Linked DNA regions of Teredinibacter turnerae T7901. The protein of the gene in region 1 interacts with the protein of each later gene in a pairwise test. Links are inferred from orthologs where the notes say so. Each region holds a gene or a part of one and is shown on either strand. Other genes may lie near its edges. The genes, in order: ung and ndk.

What was found.
Region 2: the proteins of ung (region 1) and ndk interact in binary tests that used the Escherichia coli proteins (3 or more experiments, as listed by UniProt). The link is inferred for Teredinibacter turnerae T7901 from one-to-one orthologs.

The regions. Positions count from the first base shown.
Region 1 is NC_012997.1:1,227,705-1,236,146, forward strand. What follows is about bases 1-2,734. They hold ung (uracil-DNA glycosylase), read left to right. Parts: upstream 1-892; coding sequence 893-1,576; downstream 1,577-2,734. Other genes in these bases: lysS (lysine--tRNA ligase), read left to right, coding at 1-874; pckA (phosphoenolpyruvate carboxykinase (ATP)), read left to right, coding at 1,923-2,734. In the rest of the region: more of pckA, read left to right, coding at 2,735-3,530; TERTU_RS05225 (HDOD domain-containing protein), read right to left, coding at 3,705-4,541; CAF17-like 4Fe-4S cluster assembly/insertion protein YgfZ, read right to left, coding at 4,764-5,735; TERTU_RS05235 (FAD assembly factor SdhE), read left to right, coding at 5,829-6,080; nadB (L-aspartate oxidase), read right to left, coding at 6,513-8,171. UniProt on the Escherichia coli protein: Excises uracil residues from the DNA which can arise as a result of misincorporation of dUMP residues by DNA polymerase or due to deamination of cytosine.
Region 2 is NC_012997.1:2,905,227-2,913,779, reverse strand. Bases 3,724-6,568 are described here. They hold ndk (nucleoside-diphosphate kinase), read left to right. Parts: upstream 3,724-4,855; coding sequence 4,856-5,281; downstream 5,282-6,568. Other genes in these bases: pilW (type IV pilus biogenesis/stability protein PilW), read left to right, coding at 6,529-6,568; rlmN (dual-specificity RNA methyltransferase RlmN), read left to right, coding at 5,300-6,499; TERTU_RS11650 (AsmA family protein), read right to left, coding at 3,724-4,610. Also shown: TERTU_RS11675 (aminotransferase class V-fold PLP-dependent enzyme), read left to right, coding at 1-234; TERTU_RS11670 (HesB/IscA family protein), read left to right, coding at 247-597; putative Fe-S cluster assembly protein SufT, read left to right, coding at 642-1,178; TERTU_RS11660 (SufE family protein), read left to right, coding at 1,206-1,634; TERTU_RS11655 (glutathione peroxidase), read right to left, coding at 1,745-2,293; more of TERTU_RS11650, read right to left, coding at 2,415-3,723; more of pilW, read left to right, coding at 6,569-7,341; TERTU_RS11630 (RodZ domain-containing protein), read left to right, coding at 7,389-8,330; hisS (histidine--tRNA ligase), read left to right, coding at 8,405-8,553. UniProt on the Escherichia coli protein: Major role in the synthesis of nucleoside triphosphates other than ATP. The ATP gamma phosphate is transferred to the NDP beta phosphate via a ping-pong mechanism, using a phosphorylated active-site intermediate.

The DNA.
Region 1 (8,442 bases):
GGCGCGTCCGTTTGAAACCCACCACAACGCGCTGGATATCGATATGTATTTACGTATTGCCCCAGAGCTCTATTTGAAGCGCCTTGTGGTCGGTGGTTTCGAGCGTGTGTACGAAATAAATCGTAATTTCCGTAACGAGGGCTTGAGTACCCGTCACAATCCGGAATTTACCATGCTCGAGTTTTACCAGGCTTACGCAGATTACAACGACCTGATGGATCTGACTGAAGATATGCTGCGCAACTTGGCTCAAACTGTTCTGGGTAGCACCGAAGTCACTGCGACACTCGGTGAGGACGAGAGCGTGACTTATGATTTCGCAAAGCCGTTTGTTCGACTGAGCGTCTTCGATTCCATATTGCACTTTAATCCCGATCTTAAGGCAGAGGATATCGACAGCCCGGAGTCTGCTCGCGCTGTCGCGAAGAACCTCGGTATTCCGATGAAAGACAATTGGGGGCTGGGTAAAGTCCAAATCGAGATTTTCGAGAAGACCGTTGAGCACCGCTTGATTCAGCCTACCTTTATTACCGAATACCCCACCGAGGTATCGCCGCTCGCCCGTCGCAATGACGATAACCCGTTCGTCACAGACCGGTTTGAATTTTTTGTGGGTGGCCGAGAAATTGCCAACGGTTTCTCCGAGCTGAATGATGCGGAAGACCAGGCTGACCGCTTTAAACAGCAAGTTGCCGAAAAAAATGCGGGTGACGATGAAGCCATGCATTACGATGCAGATTACGTTCGCGCGCTGGAGTATGGGTTACCGCCCACTGCAGGAGAGGGCATCGGCATTGATCGCCTGGTGATGTTGCTGACGGATTCTGCATCCATTCGCGATGTACTTCTGTTTCCTCATATGCGTCCGGAATAAATTGCAGGCATGACCGTTATGTCCAGCAAAGTACAGCTCGACCCCACCTGGCTGGAGCAGGTGGGTGGTGAGTTCGACCAGCCCTATATGAAATCGTTGAAAGCGTTTTTGCGTGAGGAAAAGCGCGCGGGGAAAGTGGTTTTTCCCGCTGGCAACCACATATTTAATGCGTTAAATACAACGCCGTTTGATCAGGTGAAGGTCGTCATTCTTGGCCAGGACCCTTATCATGGGCCGGGTCAGGCACACGGCTTGTGTTTTTCCGTTTTGCCGGGTGTGCCTACGCCACCTTCTTTACAAAATATTTTTAAGGAAATTCACCAGGATCTCGGCTTGCCTGTTGCGACGCACGGTTATTTGCAGAGCTGGGCCGAGCAGGGTGTATTGCTGCTGAACGCGACCCTCACCGTTGAGCAGGGGCGAGCGGGTTCACACCAAAACAAGGGCTGGGAAACCTTCACCGATGCCGTGATTACAGCATTGAATGGCAGGGAGCACGTAGTGTTTTTGCTGTGGGGTAGTTACGCTCAGCGCAAGGGCGCAATTATAGACGCTAAACGGCATTACGTTCTGAAAAGTCCTCATCCTTCACCGCTATCAGCGCATCGCGGCTTTTTTGGTTGTCACCACTTCTCCTGCACAAATCGTTATTTGGAGTCCTTTGGTATAGCACCAATCGATTGGTCCCTACCGTCTCTTTAGCGCTATTGTAGTATTGTGTTTCGGTGCTGTGACACTGGAACACAAATAGTCACATATCGCTGATTTTCCTTATTATTTCTCAGGTTTTTCGCCTCAGCCTATGGCGTAAAAATCAGCTATTCAACGCCTTTTTGGAGAGAGCCGGAAGCTTTCTTGACGTGCGTCATCCCTGCTATAAGTCGCTTCCCTATAATAGAACCCATGAAGTACCTCAGGGCCAAAAGATAAATCTGCTGAATAGGTTTCAGCACATTCCAGCCCGCGGCCGAATCGAGTCTCAGCGGTTATTCCGGTGAGCAAAACAAGGAATTTTTATTTACCCACTAATGTAAATGGGAGAAAAGCAATGGCTGTAAATATCGACCTATCGAAGTATGGTATCCAAGACGTTCAGGAAATCGTGCACAACCCTTCCTACGATCAACTGTTTGAAGAAGAAACCAATCCTAACCTGGAAGGTTATGAGCGCGGTGTGGTTACCGAGTTAGGCGCAGTATCTGTTAACACAGGTATTTTTACTGGTCGCTCCCCGAAAGATAAATTCATCGTATACGATGATGTGAGCAAAGAGCACCTGTGGTGGGATTCTAATATCGCTCACAACGACAACAAACCAGTCACTCCTGAAGTGTGGAAAGATCTGAAAAGTCTGGTTGTTGAAGAATTATCCGGGAAGCGTCTGTTTGTTGTAGATACTTTCTGCGGTGCCAACGAAGATACCCGCATGAAAGTGCGTTTTATTGTTGAAGTTGCCTGGCAGGCTCACTTTGTTACCAACATGTTTATTCGCCCCACTGAAGAAGAGCTGGCGAACTACGGCGAGCCTGACTTTGTGGTAATGAACGGATCTAAAACATCCAATCCAAAATGGAAAGAGCACGGCATGAATTCCGAAGTATTTACCGTGTTCAATATGACTGAAAAAATGCAGGTAATCGGCGGTACATGGTACGGCGGCGAAATGAAAAAAGGTATGTTCGCGATGATGAACTACTACCTGCCTCTGAACCACATCGCCTCTATGCACTGCTCTGCCAACGTGGGCGAAGCTGGCGACGTAGCGATTTTCTTCGGTCTGTCCGGTACTGGTAAAACCACACTGTCTACAGATCCAAAACGTAAACTGATTGGTGACGACGAGCACGGCTGGGACGACAACGGTGTGTTCAACTTTGAAGGTGGATGCTATGCAAAAACCATCAATCTTGATCCAGAAAGCGAGCCAGATATTTACAATGCTATCAAGCGCGATGCACTGCTTGAAAACGTGACTGTTGATGAAAGTGGTAAAATTGATTTCAATGACGGTTCAGTAACTGAAAACACTCGTGTTTCTTACCCAATTTACCACATTGAAAACATTGTTAAGCCCGTATCACGCGCCGGGCACGCGAAGAAAGTTATCTTCCTGACAGCGGATGCTTTCGGTGTGTTACCTCCAGTGTCTAAGCTGACTCCAGAGCAAACTCAGTATCATTTCCTCTCTGGTTTTACTGCGAAGCTGGCCGGTACTGAACGTGGTATTACTGAGCCAACACCTACTTTCTCTGCGTGCTTTGGTAAAGCGTTCCTCACTCTGCACCCAGTGAAATACGGAGAAGAGCTGGTTGCGCGTATGAAGGCGGCGGGAGCGACTGCGTACCTGGTAAATACTGGTTGGAACGGTACTGGCAAACGTATTTCCATCAAAGATACTCGCGGGATTATTGACGCGATTCTGGATGGCAGTGTGGACAGCGCTGAAAGCAAATCCGTGCCTATCTTTAACCTTGAAGTACCAACAGCGCTGCCAGGTGTTGACGGCGGTATTCTCGACCCTCGCGACACTTATGCCAGTGAAGCTGAATGGACTGAAAAAGCCGAGAAACTTGCAAAACTGTTTGTCGACAATTTCGAGAAATTCACCGACAACGCAGAAGGTAAAGCCTTGGTTGAAGCGGGTCCCAAACTCTAATCAAAAAGCTTCAACGGATTCACTGAAAAGCCATGGGTTAAACCCCATGGTTTTTTTTGCTTAAAAAAAAGACCCCGCAGCAGGTGAGGTCTCGTTTAGATTAGCTGCAGAGCGATTCGAACCGGGGCTTGGATTTTGAACTTAAGCCTGCAGCTGGAACTCAAGCCTGCAAGCTTAGGCTTGCAACATTGCCATCGCGGCTTCCATGTCCTCGCTCAGATCCTCTGCCTCCGCGGATTCAATACTCGGGTCCAGACCAAGACGGTTAAACGCACCCACGGTGCTGTAGTCCAGGCCTTCGAAGCGTTTGGTGTCGGCATATGCCTGGAGCATGGCGACAGTGACGATATCCGCGTAGTCAGCACTCGCAATGGAACGCGTAAAATCCAGGTGTTGTTGCGGGATTTGCTGTAATTCGCTGGGAAATTCCCAGGCTTTAAGAATTTTTACACCAATTATCGGGTGGGCTTGTTCGATGACCTGGTCCAGAGTCAGGCTGTCGCGGAGAATGGATGGGAAATCTTCAGCGTAGGATAAAATGGGCAGCACGCCGATTTGATGAATCAGACCCGCAAGCGCTGCCTGGTCAGGCCGAAGTCGTGTGCGGTGCTTGCACAGCACGTGACACATGCCGGCGATTTCGCTGGAGCGATGCCAGGTGTCGCGCAACCTTTTGTCGACAATATCGGAAGTCGCCTGGAACATTTGCTCCATGGCCAAGCCAGTTGCCAGGTTACAGGTGTACTGCATGCCCAATCTGGCGAGGGCCATGTTTAGATCTTCAATTTCTCGTGGGGCGCGAAAAATTGGGCTGTTGGCAACTTTGATGATCCGGGCGGTCAGTGCTGCATCGGTGCTGATCACATCGGACAGTTGTTTGATGCTGGCATCGTCGTCATCGGCCACTTCCCGCACTTTCAGGGCGATTTCAGGCAGGGTGGGTAGTACAAGTTTGTCTTGGTCGATCGCCGTGGTTATGTCTTGCGTAATTTTCGCTGCAAGCGCACTCATTCAACTGTCCTCATCATGGGTAATTGCCGGCACCAATTCACCTGTGCCGGTATCGTTATTTGTTGAGAGTGGCTTCAGTAGGCCTCCCCCACGCAAATCGCGTGGGGCCAGAAGAGCGGCACTGGTTGGATGCTCGGCGAACAGGTTGGATGGGAAATAGTCAATTTGCTAAGAGCACCCAATCTGCGGTTCTTCTGTTGGGTGCCATCCTCAGCTAACCCCTCAACTGCTTTCATTAGGTATAGCATATGGAAGGGGTTTCCACGTCAGAATCGGCTGCCCGGCTAAGGCTAGATGGGCACTATTTTGCGTTGCGTCATCCTGCACCAGTGCCAGTAATCGCCAGCGGTTTTGCCCAAGCCTGGTCGCGGTTATTACCTTGCCGACACTTCCTTTCTCGCCGACAACGTCCATCCCAAACCCTAGCGTGCTATCTGCGGACAAGTCTGTCTCAGCTAGATAAAGGTGTTTTTTAAGCTTCCCTCGATAGTGCATGCGCGCAACGATTTCCTGGCCGGTGTAGCAGCCTTTGTCAAAAGATACTGCATCGACAAGCTGGTAGTTGAGTTCCTGAGGCAACAGCTCTTCCACGGATTCTGCGGTAACATCGGCAATGCCCTTATCCAGGAGGTATTGCTGCCAGCATTCGGGGTGCGCCCATACGCCGGGGAGTTGATCAGGGATGCCCGCGTGGGTGTCGTTCAACAGCCAAAGTTCAGCGGCGGCTGCCTCCAGTCTCAGGACGGGAAAGCCCGCGCTGGTGTCACAATGGCCAACATCGGGGAGTGAAAACGGTAGCGTCGTCTCGGCTGCGTCGCCGAGCACTCCAACTAGCAAGGCCGTGTGAACCCTGGCTTCTGCTTTGGAGAAGACAATATATTTTTGCAAGGCTTTGAGAGCGGACTCGGCAATGCTGGCGTGTACTCGCAGCCCGATTTGCTGATCGCCAATTTTGGCGGCGACAAATGTGCTGTGCATTCTGCCTTTAGCGTTGCAATGTGCTCCACGAAGCCATTGGTGTTTCTCAAATCGGCGAAAATCACAGGTGGTTTGGCCTTGAAGAAATTTTTCGCCATCCGGGCCGGTAATGACAATAAGCCGATAATCGCTTAAGTGTATTAGAACCGGTTGCTGAATCGTGTCTGGTAACAAGTCGATTTCCGGAGCGGGCAGTTGAGGTAATTCACTCCACATGGTTTTTCCTCTGATATAGGCGTGTTATCTGGCGCAGACGTGCGGCCGGAGAATTGTTTATACTCGTCAAAAAATACAGAGAAGACAGTTTTGATGGATATTAACAGATTGCGCTGGGCGAGCCGAAGAGGCATGCTCGAACTCGATTTAGTACTTTTACCGTTTCTGGAAAATCACTTTCATTCACTCAACGCAGAGGATCAACAGCTTTTCGAAACTCTGCTCGAGTGCGAAGATCAAGACCTGTTCAACTGGTTTCTACGCAAAAACCTGCCAGACGACGAAAATCTGCGGCGAATCGTCACAATTATTCTTTCGCACACCGGCTTGCAAGATGGCCGCTAATGCGGCCCATCCATTACTACCATCTAACCGGGCGGACTCCTACAGAATCGCGCCACAACCGCTTTATCGTGTGTTGCTTTTGCTACACATTTGTTTGATTTTTCTTCTCCTGCCTTATCCATGCGAGCTCTGGGCCAAGTGCGTGGCTATGCTTGTACTCTGTTGGAGTCTTATACAGTTACTCCGTGCTTGGGGTGGCTATCGTCGGCTAGCTTATTTGACCTTTGAGCCGGACTACATTGTGTTGCACTATCGCGACCAGTCCAGTTGTCGCGCCAGGCTTGGCAAGCGATTTTTGAGTGGTCGAGTGATGGTGTTAGGTTTTCGCGGGGATTCTAAGGGGGTGCAGTCATTGATACTGACGCCGTCTGGATTCGCTGACCAAACGGCGTACAGGCAGGTCTATATGCGCTTGCGGCGCGGCTGGCCGCGCTAGCGAACGAAAATATCCTGGCTGGCAAAGTTCATCGGTACTAACACCGTGTCGGTGGCAATCTCTGCGCGCGCAGGGTAATCCAGCGAGTAGTGCAGGCCACGACTTTCCTTTCTTTGGGTTGCGGAGCGGATGATTAGCTCGGCCACCAGTGCCAGATTGCGCAGCTCGATCAAGTCGTTGCCTACTTTGTAATTCGAGTAGTATTCGTGAATTTCTTTTTGCAGTAGCTTGATGCGATGGGTGGCGCGCTCCAGCCGCTTTTGGGTACGCACAATCCCGACGTAGTCCCACATAAATCGGCGCAGTTCTTCCCAGTTATGCGAAATTACAACGTCTTCGTCTGAGTTGGTTACGCGAGACTCGTCCCAAGGGGCAATTTCTGCAACTGGAGGGATTGTGTCCAGCTGTGCCGAAATGGATTCCGCTGCGGATCGGGCATATACCAGACATTCGAGCAGGGAGTTACTGGCCATACGGTTGGCGCCATGTAGCCCGGTGAAGGACGATTCGCCTATGGCGTACAGGTTTTTCAGATCAGTTTGCCCGTGTTTGTCCACCATAATGCCGCCACAGGTGTAGTGTGCGGCGGGAACCACGGGAATCGGTTCTTTGGTAATGTCGATACCAAAGGTGAGGCACTCCTGGTAGATGGTGGGGAAATGAGAGCGAATGAACTCTTCGGATTTGTGGCTGATGTCCAGGTAAATGCAATCGCTGCCTAAACGTTTCATTTCATGGTCGATGGCCCGTGCCACAACGTCGCGAGGAGCCAGCTCTCCCCGTTCATGGAATTTGTCCATAAAGCGTTCGCCACTAGGCAGCAACAAGTGTCCTCCTTCACCACGCAATGCTTCGGTGATAAGAAAAGATTTTGCTTTCGGGTGAAACAGGCAGGTCGGATGAAATTGGTTAAACTCCATGTTGGCTACCCGGCACCCTGCGCGCCATGCCATCGCGATACCGTCGCCGCTGGCGCCGTCAGGGTTTGACGAATAGAGGTACACCTTGCTCGCTCCGCCGGTTGCTAATGCGACGCTGCGGGCGGCAAAAGTTTCTACCCGGTCTGTATTGCGGTTGTACACATACGCACCAGCACAGCGGCGTTTCTTACTCATGGGGTCGACCTGCTTAATAAGGTCGACGGCGATGTAGTGGTCAAACAGGGTGATATTGGTGTGCGTCTTAACCTTATCCATCAGTGCGGTGTGTAGCGCCTTACCGGTCGCATCGGCACTGTGTATCACCCGCCGTTTACTGTGCCCACCCTCACGAGTGAGATGGTAGTCTCCATTACCAGCATCTCGCGTGAAGTCCACCCCTAACTCAATCAGCCAATCAATCGCCTGTCTACTGTGACTGATGGTGAATTCAACCGCATCGGTATGACACAGGCCCGCGCCGGCCTCGAGCGTATCTGCCACATGGGACTCGACAGTGTCATTGTCATCAAGTACCGCAGCAATGCCACCTTGAGCGTACCAGGTGGAGCCCTCGCTGAGAGATGCTTTACTGAGCACGGCAATGTTCACATTGCTAGGGAGGTGGAGCGCTAGAGAGAGTCCTGCTGCGCCACTTCCAATAATAAGGACGTCATACTGGTGGGAGCTAGTTTGGGGAGTGGTTGTCGCCATGATCTTAGTATCTGTTACCGTCAAACCCTAATTATTTGGGATTTGTCATAAGTTTGACAACAATTTACGTGTATAGCGCGCATGCAGACGTTGATATTCTGGGTATTGACCAAATTTAGAAGGAAGCGCTTACGAACAAATGAGCGTATCGCTGGCGCATGAGGCCATAGTGTCCATGAAGGAACTTTTTCAACAATGCTGTGTCTGTTGATGAAGTGTCCAGGCTGACCGTAAACGTTGCGTATACGTTTAAAGTTTGACAATAAAGTAGCGCGCATTAAGCGCGATTTGGAGT
Region 2 (8,553 bases), 1.7 Mb from region 1 along the record:
CAACAACGTGTCGGCGTTTTCAGTTTTTTACTTGATGGTTCGCACCCGTCAGACGTGGGTATGTTGCTGGATCAGCAAGGTGTTGCAGTTCGCACCGGCCACCACTGTGCGCAGCCTCTGATGGCGCGTCTACAGGTGCCGGGTACCGTACGTGCGTCTTTTTCTATTTACAACACCAGAGCAGAAATAGATCGCTTGTTTGAAGCTTTGGAAAAAGTAAAACAGTTTCTTTAATTGGAGGCAGCGATGACAGTCGAAACATTCAGTATTGCCGACACTGTATCCGTGACACCCGCCGCCGCAGAACATTTTCATATGCGGCTGCAAAAGAGTGGCAAAACCGGTATTCGCATAAGCCTGAAAGAGGCTGGCTGCACCGGATTCAAGTATGTGATCGATGAAGTTAACGAAGGCGATGGCAGCGATTTGCGCGTGCAATTGTCGAACGGTGTGTCGCTTTTTATCGATGGCTCTCACCTGAGCGGGATTCAGGGTACACAGATTGATTATGTTAAAGAAGGGCTCAATCGCAACCTGGTATTGAATAACCCCAATGTCAAAGATGCCTGCGGTTGCGGTGAAAGTTTTAGCGTTTAATAGTCCTGTGCTGTTAGCGCGCGATATTTTGGAAATACGTTTCTATGTCTGAACAACGCATGGTAACCACATTGCGGGAGTGTCCCGCAAGATTGGTGCCGGTGGGCGAAAAAGTCATGATCCCCGCCCACCAGTTTATAACCATTACTCAAGCGCTTGGCGGCAATTATACGGTGGTATACCAGGGCAATATGCTGCGAGTAGATGGCACCGATGCCGACGCGCTTGGGCTGGAGAAATTCGAGCTGACTTTTGCCGCACCGCCATCCGAGGCTATTGTGGCTGACCAGGTGTGGCAGGCGCTGGAAACAGTGTACGACCCGGAAATTCCGGTTAACCTGCGCAGTCTCGGTTTAATTTATCGCGTGGATATAGACCAGGATGCGAAGCGGGTTGATATCGACATGACGCTCACCGCACCAGCCTGCGGAATGGGGCCGGTGTTGGTAGGGGATGTTGAATATCGGGTTGCCATGGTGCCGAATGTCGAGCAAGTAAAAGTCAATCTGGTGTTTGATCCCCCATGGCAGCGCGAGATGATGTCTGAAGAGGCGCAGCTGGAAACGGGCCTGTTTTTCTAATAAAGCGATTTGGATGAGTTTGTATTCATGAGTAGTGCGGCAGAGAACCCGTTTGGCAACACCATCTCTAGCGATGATATTATCGATACGCTCAGTTTTTTTGATGGCTGGGAAGATCGCTATAAATATATTATCGACCTGGGCAAAGAGTTGCCTGCAATGGATGAGAGCAAGCGGTCAGAGGCAAATTTGGTGAAAGGGTGTCAGAGCCAGGTTTGGATTGAGCACATTCAAGTTGATAATCGTTTCTGGTTTGAAGTTGATAGCGACGCATTTATTGTGAAGGGTTTGCTTGGCGTTATTTTGGCTGCCTACAATGGCAAAACCCCAGATGATATTGCGGCGTTCGATATTGAACAGTATTTCGATCAATTGGGTCTGATGCGGCATTTGAGCCCGACACGGGGCAATGGGCTGCGGGCGATGGTAGAAAAAATTCGCGCGCTTGCTGCGTAACGCGCTTTGCACTACACGAAAATATTTCAGCCGTGTTGTTTGGGGAGATCATTGGCTGCCCCCTTTGAAACTACACGTCAAGTGCCGCCTTAGGCGGCACCGTCCGATTCTCACTTCAGCATTTTCTTCAGGTCTTTTTCTAGCGCTGAATCCATTGGCTTGGTACTGCTACCGTAGTGTTTAACGGTTTTCCCATCGGCGGAAACCAGATACTTGTTAAAGTTCCAGCCAGGCTTTTCCGTCTCTGAATTCAGGTGTGCAAACACTGGGTTGGCATCTTTTCCGCGCACATGTGTGGGCGCGAGCATGGTGAAGGTAACGCCGTAATTTTTGTAACAGACCGTCGCTGCTTCTTCCTCACTTTTCGCGGCTTGCTTAAAGTCATCGGAGGCGAAACCGACGATTTCAAAGCCATCGTCTTTATATTTTTTGTAAAGCGCTTCCAGCCCTTTGAATTGCTTGGTATAGCCGCAATGGCTGGCGGTATTCACCAACAACAAGGGTTTCTCTTTGTATAGCGAGCACAGGTTCACGGTTTCGCTACTGTGCAGGCGCTTCATGTCCTGATTGAGAAAAGCAGGGCAGGATTCTACTGCTGACGCGGTGTTGCTTAGGCTGGCGACAACAAACGCCAGTCCGGCAATGGTGGTGAGTTTCATTTTGGGGGCTCCTCTATGGGTTTTGTGCCGCAATGTCGGTAAAAACTAACTGTATCTTGACGTAAATGGCATTGTTCAATTGTTCGGTCATAATGCTAAAGGGTTTACGTTGAGGTATCGTTTATTTCTCACTTTTTTTACGTTTTAATAAGTTTTTAAAACCGTCTTCAAGCTTATCGCCCAATTCTTTCGACTTCTCTTCTCCTACCAGATTTTCCAGCAAGTCTTTTGCACGCTCGTCGACTTTGTCTTTTGCGTCTTCGCGCGACTCCTTGTAGCGTTCCTCGACCTTATCGCTCGCCTTTTTGGTTTCTGTTTTAAATTTGTCTTCCCATTTGTCGCTCAGACGTTTGAAATCAAGTTTACAAACATCTTTGCCAATGGTGTCCAGCGAACCCTCGCAGATAACCGGAATACGCTGGCTGCGCCATTTTGCATTCAGCAGTGGGCAGGATTTTTGTGCAGCGGTAAAATCGGCAAATGCCAAATTGGCTGGAATAACAAAGTTCTTGGTTGTGGGGTTGAATGTGCCCATTGCGTCCGTTTGGATTCCCTGCACCCTGGCGGCGAGACTGTTTATAGTAATACCTGCGCTCGTGTAATCGATATTTGCTGTTAAAGCCGAAATGCTGGTATAGGGCTCCCAGGTTTTATCGGTTCTGCTGTTATCCAGCTTACTTATCGCATCACAGTACACTTGTTCCAGGTTTACCGCTTCAAACTTCATCAGTTCCGACTGAGCGGTCAGGTGTGCGCTAAAGCCCTCGGTGAGTGCCGCGGCGCTTCCACCTTGCGTTTCGCCATTTATCTGGATGTTCATCGTGCCTTTCAATTGGTCGTATAGGCCTAGCGATGAAAGTGCCAAACCTACGTCCAAACCGCTCATCGAAAACTCCGACGTCAACTGGTTGTTCGTGTTCGCGTGTTTCAGTTTGGCGGTGCCGGAGAGGGTTCCCTCATATAGAGAGCCTTTTTTCACGGTGACAGTCGTAACTCCAGGTTTCAATGTTAACTCGCTGTCTAAATTGGTGAGATTCTGCTCAAGAAATGTCACTTTTTGCGTGCGTAGATTGAGAACCCCAATGATGCTGTTTAGTGCGTCCAGGTTGAGCGGCGAGTTATCTGCGGATTCCGGTGCTGCATTCGCTGGTGGTGTTGGGGCGATCTCATCTGGCTGCGGGACTGGGGGTAAATAATGGTCGAGATTCAGTTGATCGACCGCCAGCGTAAGTTGCAGCTTAGGCGGAAGCTCGGGTTGCAAGGATACAGTGCCTTTTGCATCCAGCTTGGTTTTGTCCAGAGTTGCGGATAGAACCGCAACCTCTAACTGGTCGCCCCGGTATTGGATGTTGGCATTGGCTGCGAATTTGGTGAGCGCGCTGGAGTTGCTCATCTCAGGAAGCGCCACTTCCATCCATTTCAACCAGGCGGCTGGGTTCAGCTCGTCGAGTTGTATGGTTGCTTCTGCCTTTAGTGCTGGTGATGTAACCACCGAAATATTTCCGTTTATACGCGCATCCGCTTCTTCTGTAGCCATAGCAGATAGGCGCGTGGACGCAAACGTAATCGCGCCCGCGCCAGTTTGTGTGATTGTCGATTCAAACCCGATTCGAATCGGTGGATAGGGCGCAAATGTCAGCTCGCTGTTAAGTGCAATTTGCATTGGCTGGCCATTGAGGTTGACCGCATCAAGCTGTACATCGGTTTGTCGCAACTTAATGTTGCTGTTGTTGACAGCGTTGGTATAGCTGAGCTCGAAGTCGCTGATCTTAATCCGTTCTATTGCGATTTGAGTATCGCTTGCGTTCGAGTTGTCGCTGGCCTTTTCTGGCTCCGCTGGCGCACGCTTGGCAGGTTCACCACCCTCTGTGTCTGTGTCTGTGTCTGAGTCGCGAGCGAAAGCATCGAGTACTGGTTGCCAGTTACTCTCGCCGTTTTTGCCAATATGGAGGTCCACTTTAGGGTGTTGAACAAAGACGGCATTGATGCGTAATTCTCGCTCTCTGATAAGCGCTAGGAGATCGAGCTGCAGATTAAAGCTGTCGATGCTGGCGAGTTTTTCGGTATCTACACGTGCTGCGGAAGGAAAGAGCTGGATTTCGCCGGATTTTACCCCGGCTACGGGGTACACAGACCAGTTGAGGTCGCCAAGAATTTCGGTGAAAACCCCTTGCTCCGCCAGAGCTTTCTCCAGCTTTGGTTTTAAAAAATTTGCGTTGCTGCTAAGCAGGAATAGGGCAAGTGCTAATGCACAAAGGAGGACAAAGGCAATGATAGCTAAGGTGATTTTGAGGAGGCGTCCTGCGATGTATGGCATAAATGGGCTGGCACTGTGTTGGGTTTAGAAGATGAGACTCTAGCCATATACCCTGGGTTCACTCAAGAAGAAAAATGTATCGCGAAAGATACTTGGCACGTTGGCTGCTTTTTTGATCGCAATCCACGTATAATCGCCTGTTTTGCGATTTGCATGCGCAACGGTATGGGGCCGCTTAGGCGTGCCGCCCGATCCGCAGCGCTAACCCCCAAAGAATATGGACCAGAGCAAGGAGTATATTGTTGATGGCTATTGAAAAAACATTGTCGATTGTTAAGCCGAATGCTGTAAAGAAAAACGTGATTGGTGATATTTATAGTCGTTTTGAGAAAGCCGGCCTGAAGATTGTGGCCGCTAAAATGACTCAATTAGACGATGACCGTGCCGGTGGCTTCTACGAGGAGCACAAAGCGCGACCGTTTTTTGGAGAGCTGGTGGAGTTTATGACCAGCGGGCCGGTTCTTATTCAGGTGCTGGAAGGTGAAAATGCCGTGGCACTCAACCGTGAAATTATGGGTGCCACCAATCCGGAAAATGCTGCAGAAGGTACCATTCGTAAAGATTTTGCGGATTCTCTGAGCGAAAATGCTGTCCATGGTTCCGACAGTACTGAATCGGCAGCAAGGGAGATAGCGTACTTTTTTGATGCGGCGGAAATTTTCTCCCGTTAACTTGAGGTTGATTGATTAGTGAGTTCAGATGTGAGCGCAGTTGACGCTGTTGAAATCGTTGGCGATGCGGCCAAGGTAAACCTTCTCGGTATGTCTCAAGGGCGTCTGGAAGCGTTTTTTGAATCTCTGGGCGAGAAGAAGTTTCGCGCAACTCAGGTGTTGAAATGGGTGCATCAGCTGGGTGTTACCGATTTCGCGCAAATGACCAATATCAGCAAGGCGCTCCGTGAGCGTTTAGCCGACATCGCGGAAGTGCGCATTCCTGAAGTGATAGAGCAGTGGGACTCTACCGACGGCACGCGCAAGTTTCTTATACGCGTGGGTGGCGGCAACGCGATCGAAACGGTATTTATTCCGGATGGTGAGCGCGGCACCCTGTGTGTGTCGTCTCAGGTCGGTTGCTCCCTGGATTGCAGCTTCTGTGCAACGGGCAAACAAGGTTTTAACCGCGATCTCACGTCTGATGAAATCATCGGGCAAGTCTGGATCGCGGCGAAATCCTTTGGCCAGCTCCAAGAGGGCGGGGCACGAGGAGACCGAAAAGTCACTAACGTGGTACTCATGGGCATGGGCGAGCCGTTGCTCAACTTCGAGAACGTCGTTGAAGCAATGCACCTGATGATGCATGACAACTGCTACGGCATATCCAAGCGTCGCGTTACGTTGAGTACATCGGGTGTGGTGCCGCAGCTGGATCGACTGGGCAAATACACCGATGCATGCCTGGCAATTTCCCTGCACGCGCCGAACGATGAGCTGCGAAACCAGTTGGTACCGATCAACAAAAAATACCCGATTGCGCAATTGCTTGCTTCTGCCAAGCGCTATATTGAAGGGCTTCCGGATGCGCACCGTAAAATTACCATCGAATACACATTAATCGATCAAGTGAACGACCGCATAGAACACGCGCATGAATTGGTCGAACTGTTGAAAGATGTGCCGGTTAAAATTAACCTCATACCTTTTAACCCGTTCGGGTTATCTAACTATAAAAAGGTGAGTAATAACGCGTTGCGCCGTTTTCAGCAGATATTGATTGATGCGGGTTATACCGCAACGGTGCGCACCACGCGCGGCGACGACATTGACGCAGCCTGTGGTCAGCTGGCAGGTCAGGTTAACGACAGGACTAAGCGCAGTCAGCGTTACAAGCTGGATCAGGCCGCTTTACTCGCTACAGGAAACGACATCATTCCTGTGAAAATGGTGCAATAAACAACAATAAAGTGCGGAGATATTGGGCTATGCCTGGCAATTCCCTGTTTGTGAGCCGTGTCAGCCAACCTGTGCTGACGCTGGTTAAAAGGGTGACATATGTCGTTTTGATCCTGTGCCTCGGCGGGTGTGTTACCACGATGGAAAACCCGGAGCGCAGAGTGAACAAGCAACAGGCAGTGGAAGCCAACGTAAAGCTAGGAATGTCTTACCTGCAGCAAAACAACCGCGAAGGTGCGCAGCGTTCGTTTACTAAAGCGCTGGAGATGGACCCAAAATCTGCCGAGGGTTATCTGGGGTTGGCGATGATCCACCAGCTGAATGGCGAAGCGGAAGAGGCGGATAAAAAGTTTAACAAGGCGCTGCGCAGCCGTGTGGACTTTTCCCTTGCCAGCATTCAGTTCAGTTACGCACGCTTTTTAGTAGAGCAAAAACGCTACGAAGAGGCCTACACCTATTTCGAGGCAGCGTCGTCGGACTTCAATTATCCTCGGCGTACCGATGCCCTGGTGAATGTTGGCCGCATGGCTTTGCTGCTGGGTAACAAGGAGCGCGCCGAGGGCGCATTCGCACATGCGTTAAATCTTGATCCCCGTCAGGCGGAAGCTGCGTTGGAACTTGCGGATATGGCGTTTGCCTCCCGCGACTACACCAAAGCAGCGCGGTTTCTGGCGCAGTTCGACAGCTCTGCTCGGCAGAATCCGCGCAGTTTGTGGCTCGGTATACGATTAGAGCGCATTTTCGGTAACAAAGATAAAGAGGCCAGCTACGTTTTGGCCCTTAAAAATCTGTACCCTTACTCAAAGGAATATTTGGAGTACAAAAGGCTCATGGGACAATAGCCGGCGTCCAATTAAACAAAGTAATAGTTTGAGAAAGAAGTGCATTCATGACTGGGGAAGAGAGAACTACCGACTATCGCGCAAGCCTGGCTGAGGGTAAACCTGGCGCTGCATTGCGTATTGTGCGGCTTGAAGCAGGTTTGCCGCTTAGCAAAATCGCTGAGCAAACGTTGATTCCTGAGTGGAAACTCCAAGATCTTGAGGACGACACCTACGATCGGATAGGTGCGAAAACATTTCTCAATGGCTATGTACGCAAATATGCGAGTTTGTTGAAACTTGATGCGAGCGAGTTCGTTGGTGCTTTGCCGGAACAAATGCGAAGTAATGTTGCACCAGCACAGTCATTTACGGAAACCGCAGCCAACGCCACCGCGCCCAAACCGCGCGCAAAAAAAAGCGGCACGAAACGTCGGCTCCCGGTTATTCCTGTTGTTGTATTCCTGATCGCGGCCTGGGCAATTGCTGTTTACTTTATCGAAGACGTGGGGCCTGGCGATAACGAAGCCGGGACGGTCGAGGCTGCATCGAATATTGGCGAACTTCCGAACGACGAGAAGGGCGCGCCCCCGATAGATTCGGCAGATACTGAAGACCGTGGCGATTTTGATGGCGACACCAGCGTGCAGGAAATTCCTGTGCTGCTGGATCTGCCAGAAGCTGATCTGGCTCCGGTGGTGGCGACGCAGGAGCCTGCATTAGAGGCCGAGTCACAAGTGACCCCTGATTCCACCGATGCCACGCCCAGCCAGGATCGTCTCAACTTCACGTTTAACGATGATTGTTGGTTACAGGTGACCGACGCCACTGGCAAGGTAGTGTTTGCGCAACTTCAGACGAAAGGGGATAATCTGCAGCTTTTTGGCGAGAGCCCGTTTAGTGTGATGTTGGGCAACGCACGTGCTGTGGCGATAGAGCTTAACGGTGCTCCTGTAGACATCAATCCCGTGTCCAACCGTAAAACACTGCGTTTTACTGTCAGTTCGTAACGGAAATAAACGAAAAATACAATGGGCCAGCCAGGTTATTCCGCGGCTGGCCTGTGTGAGTTGAGAGCTATAACTTGAAAAAACTGCAAGCCGTAAAAGGCATGAATGATCTGCTCCCCGCAGATTCACCCTATTGGCAGTATCTGGAAGCAACGATTACTGATGTGGTTCAGGGATACGGGTTTCAGGAAATTCGTTTCCCTATTCTGGAAGCCACCGAACT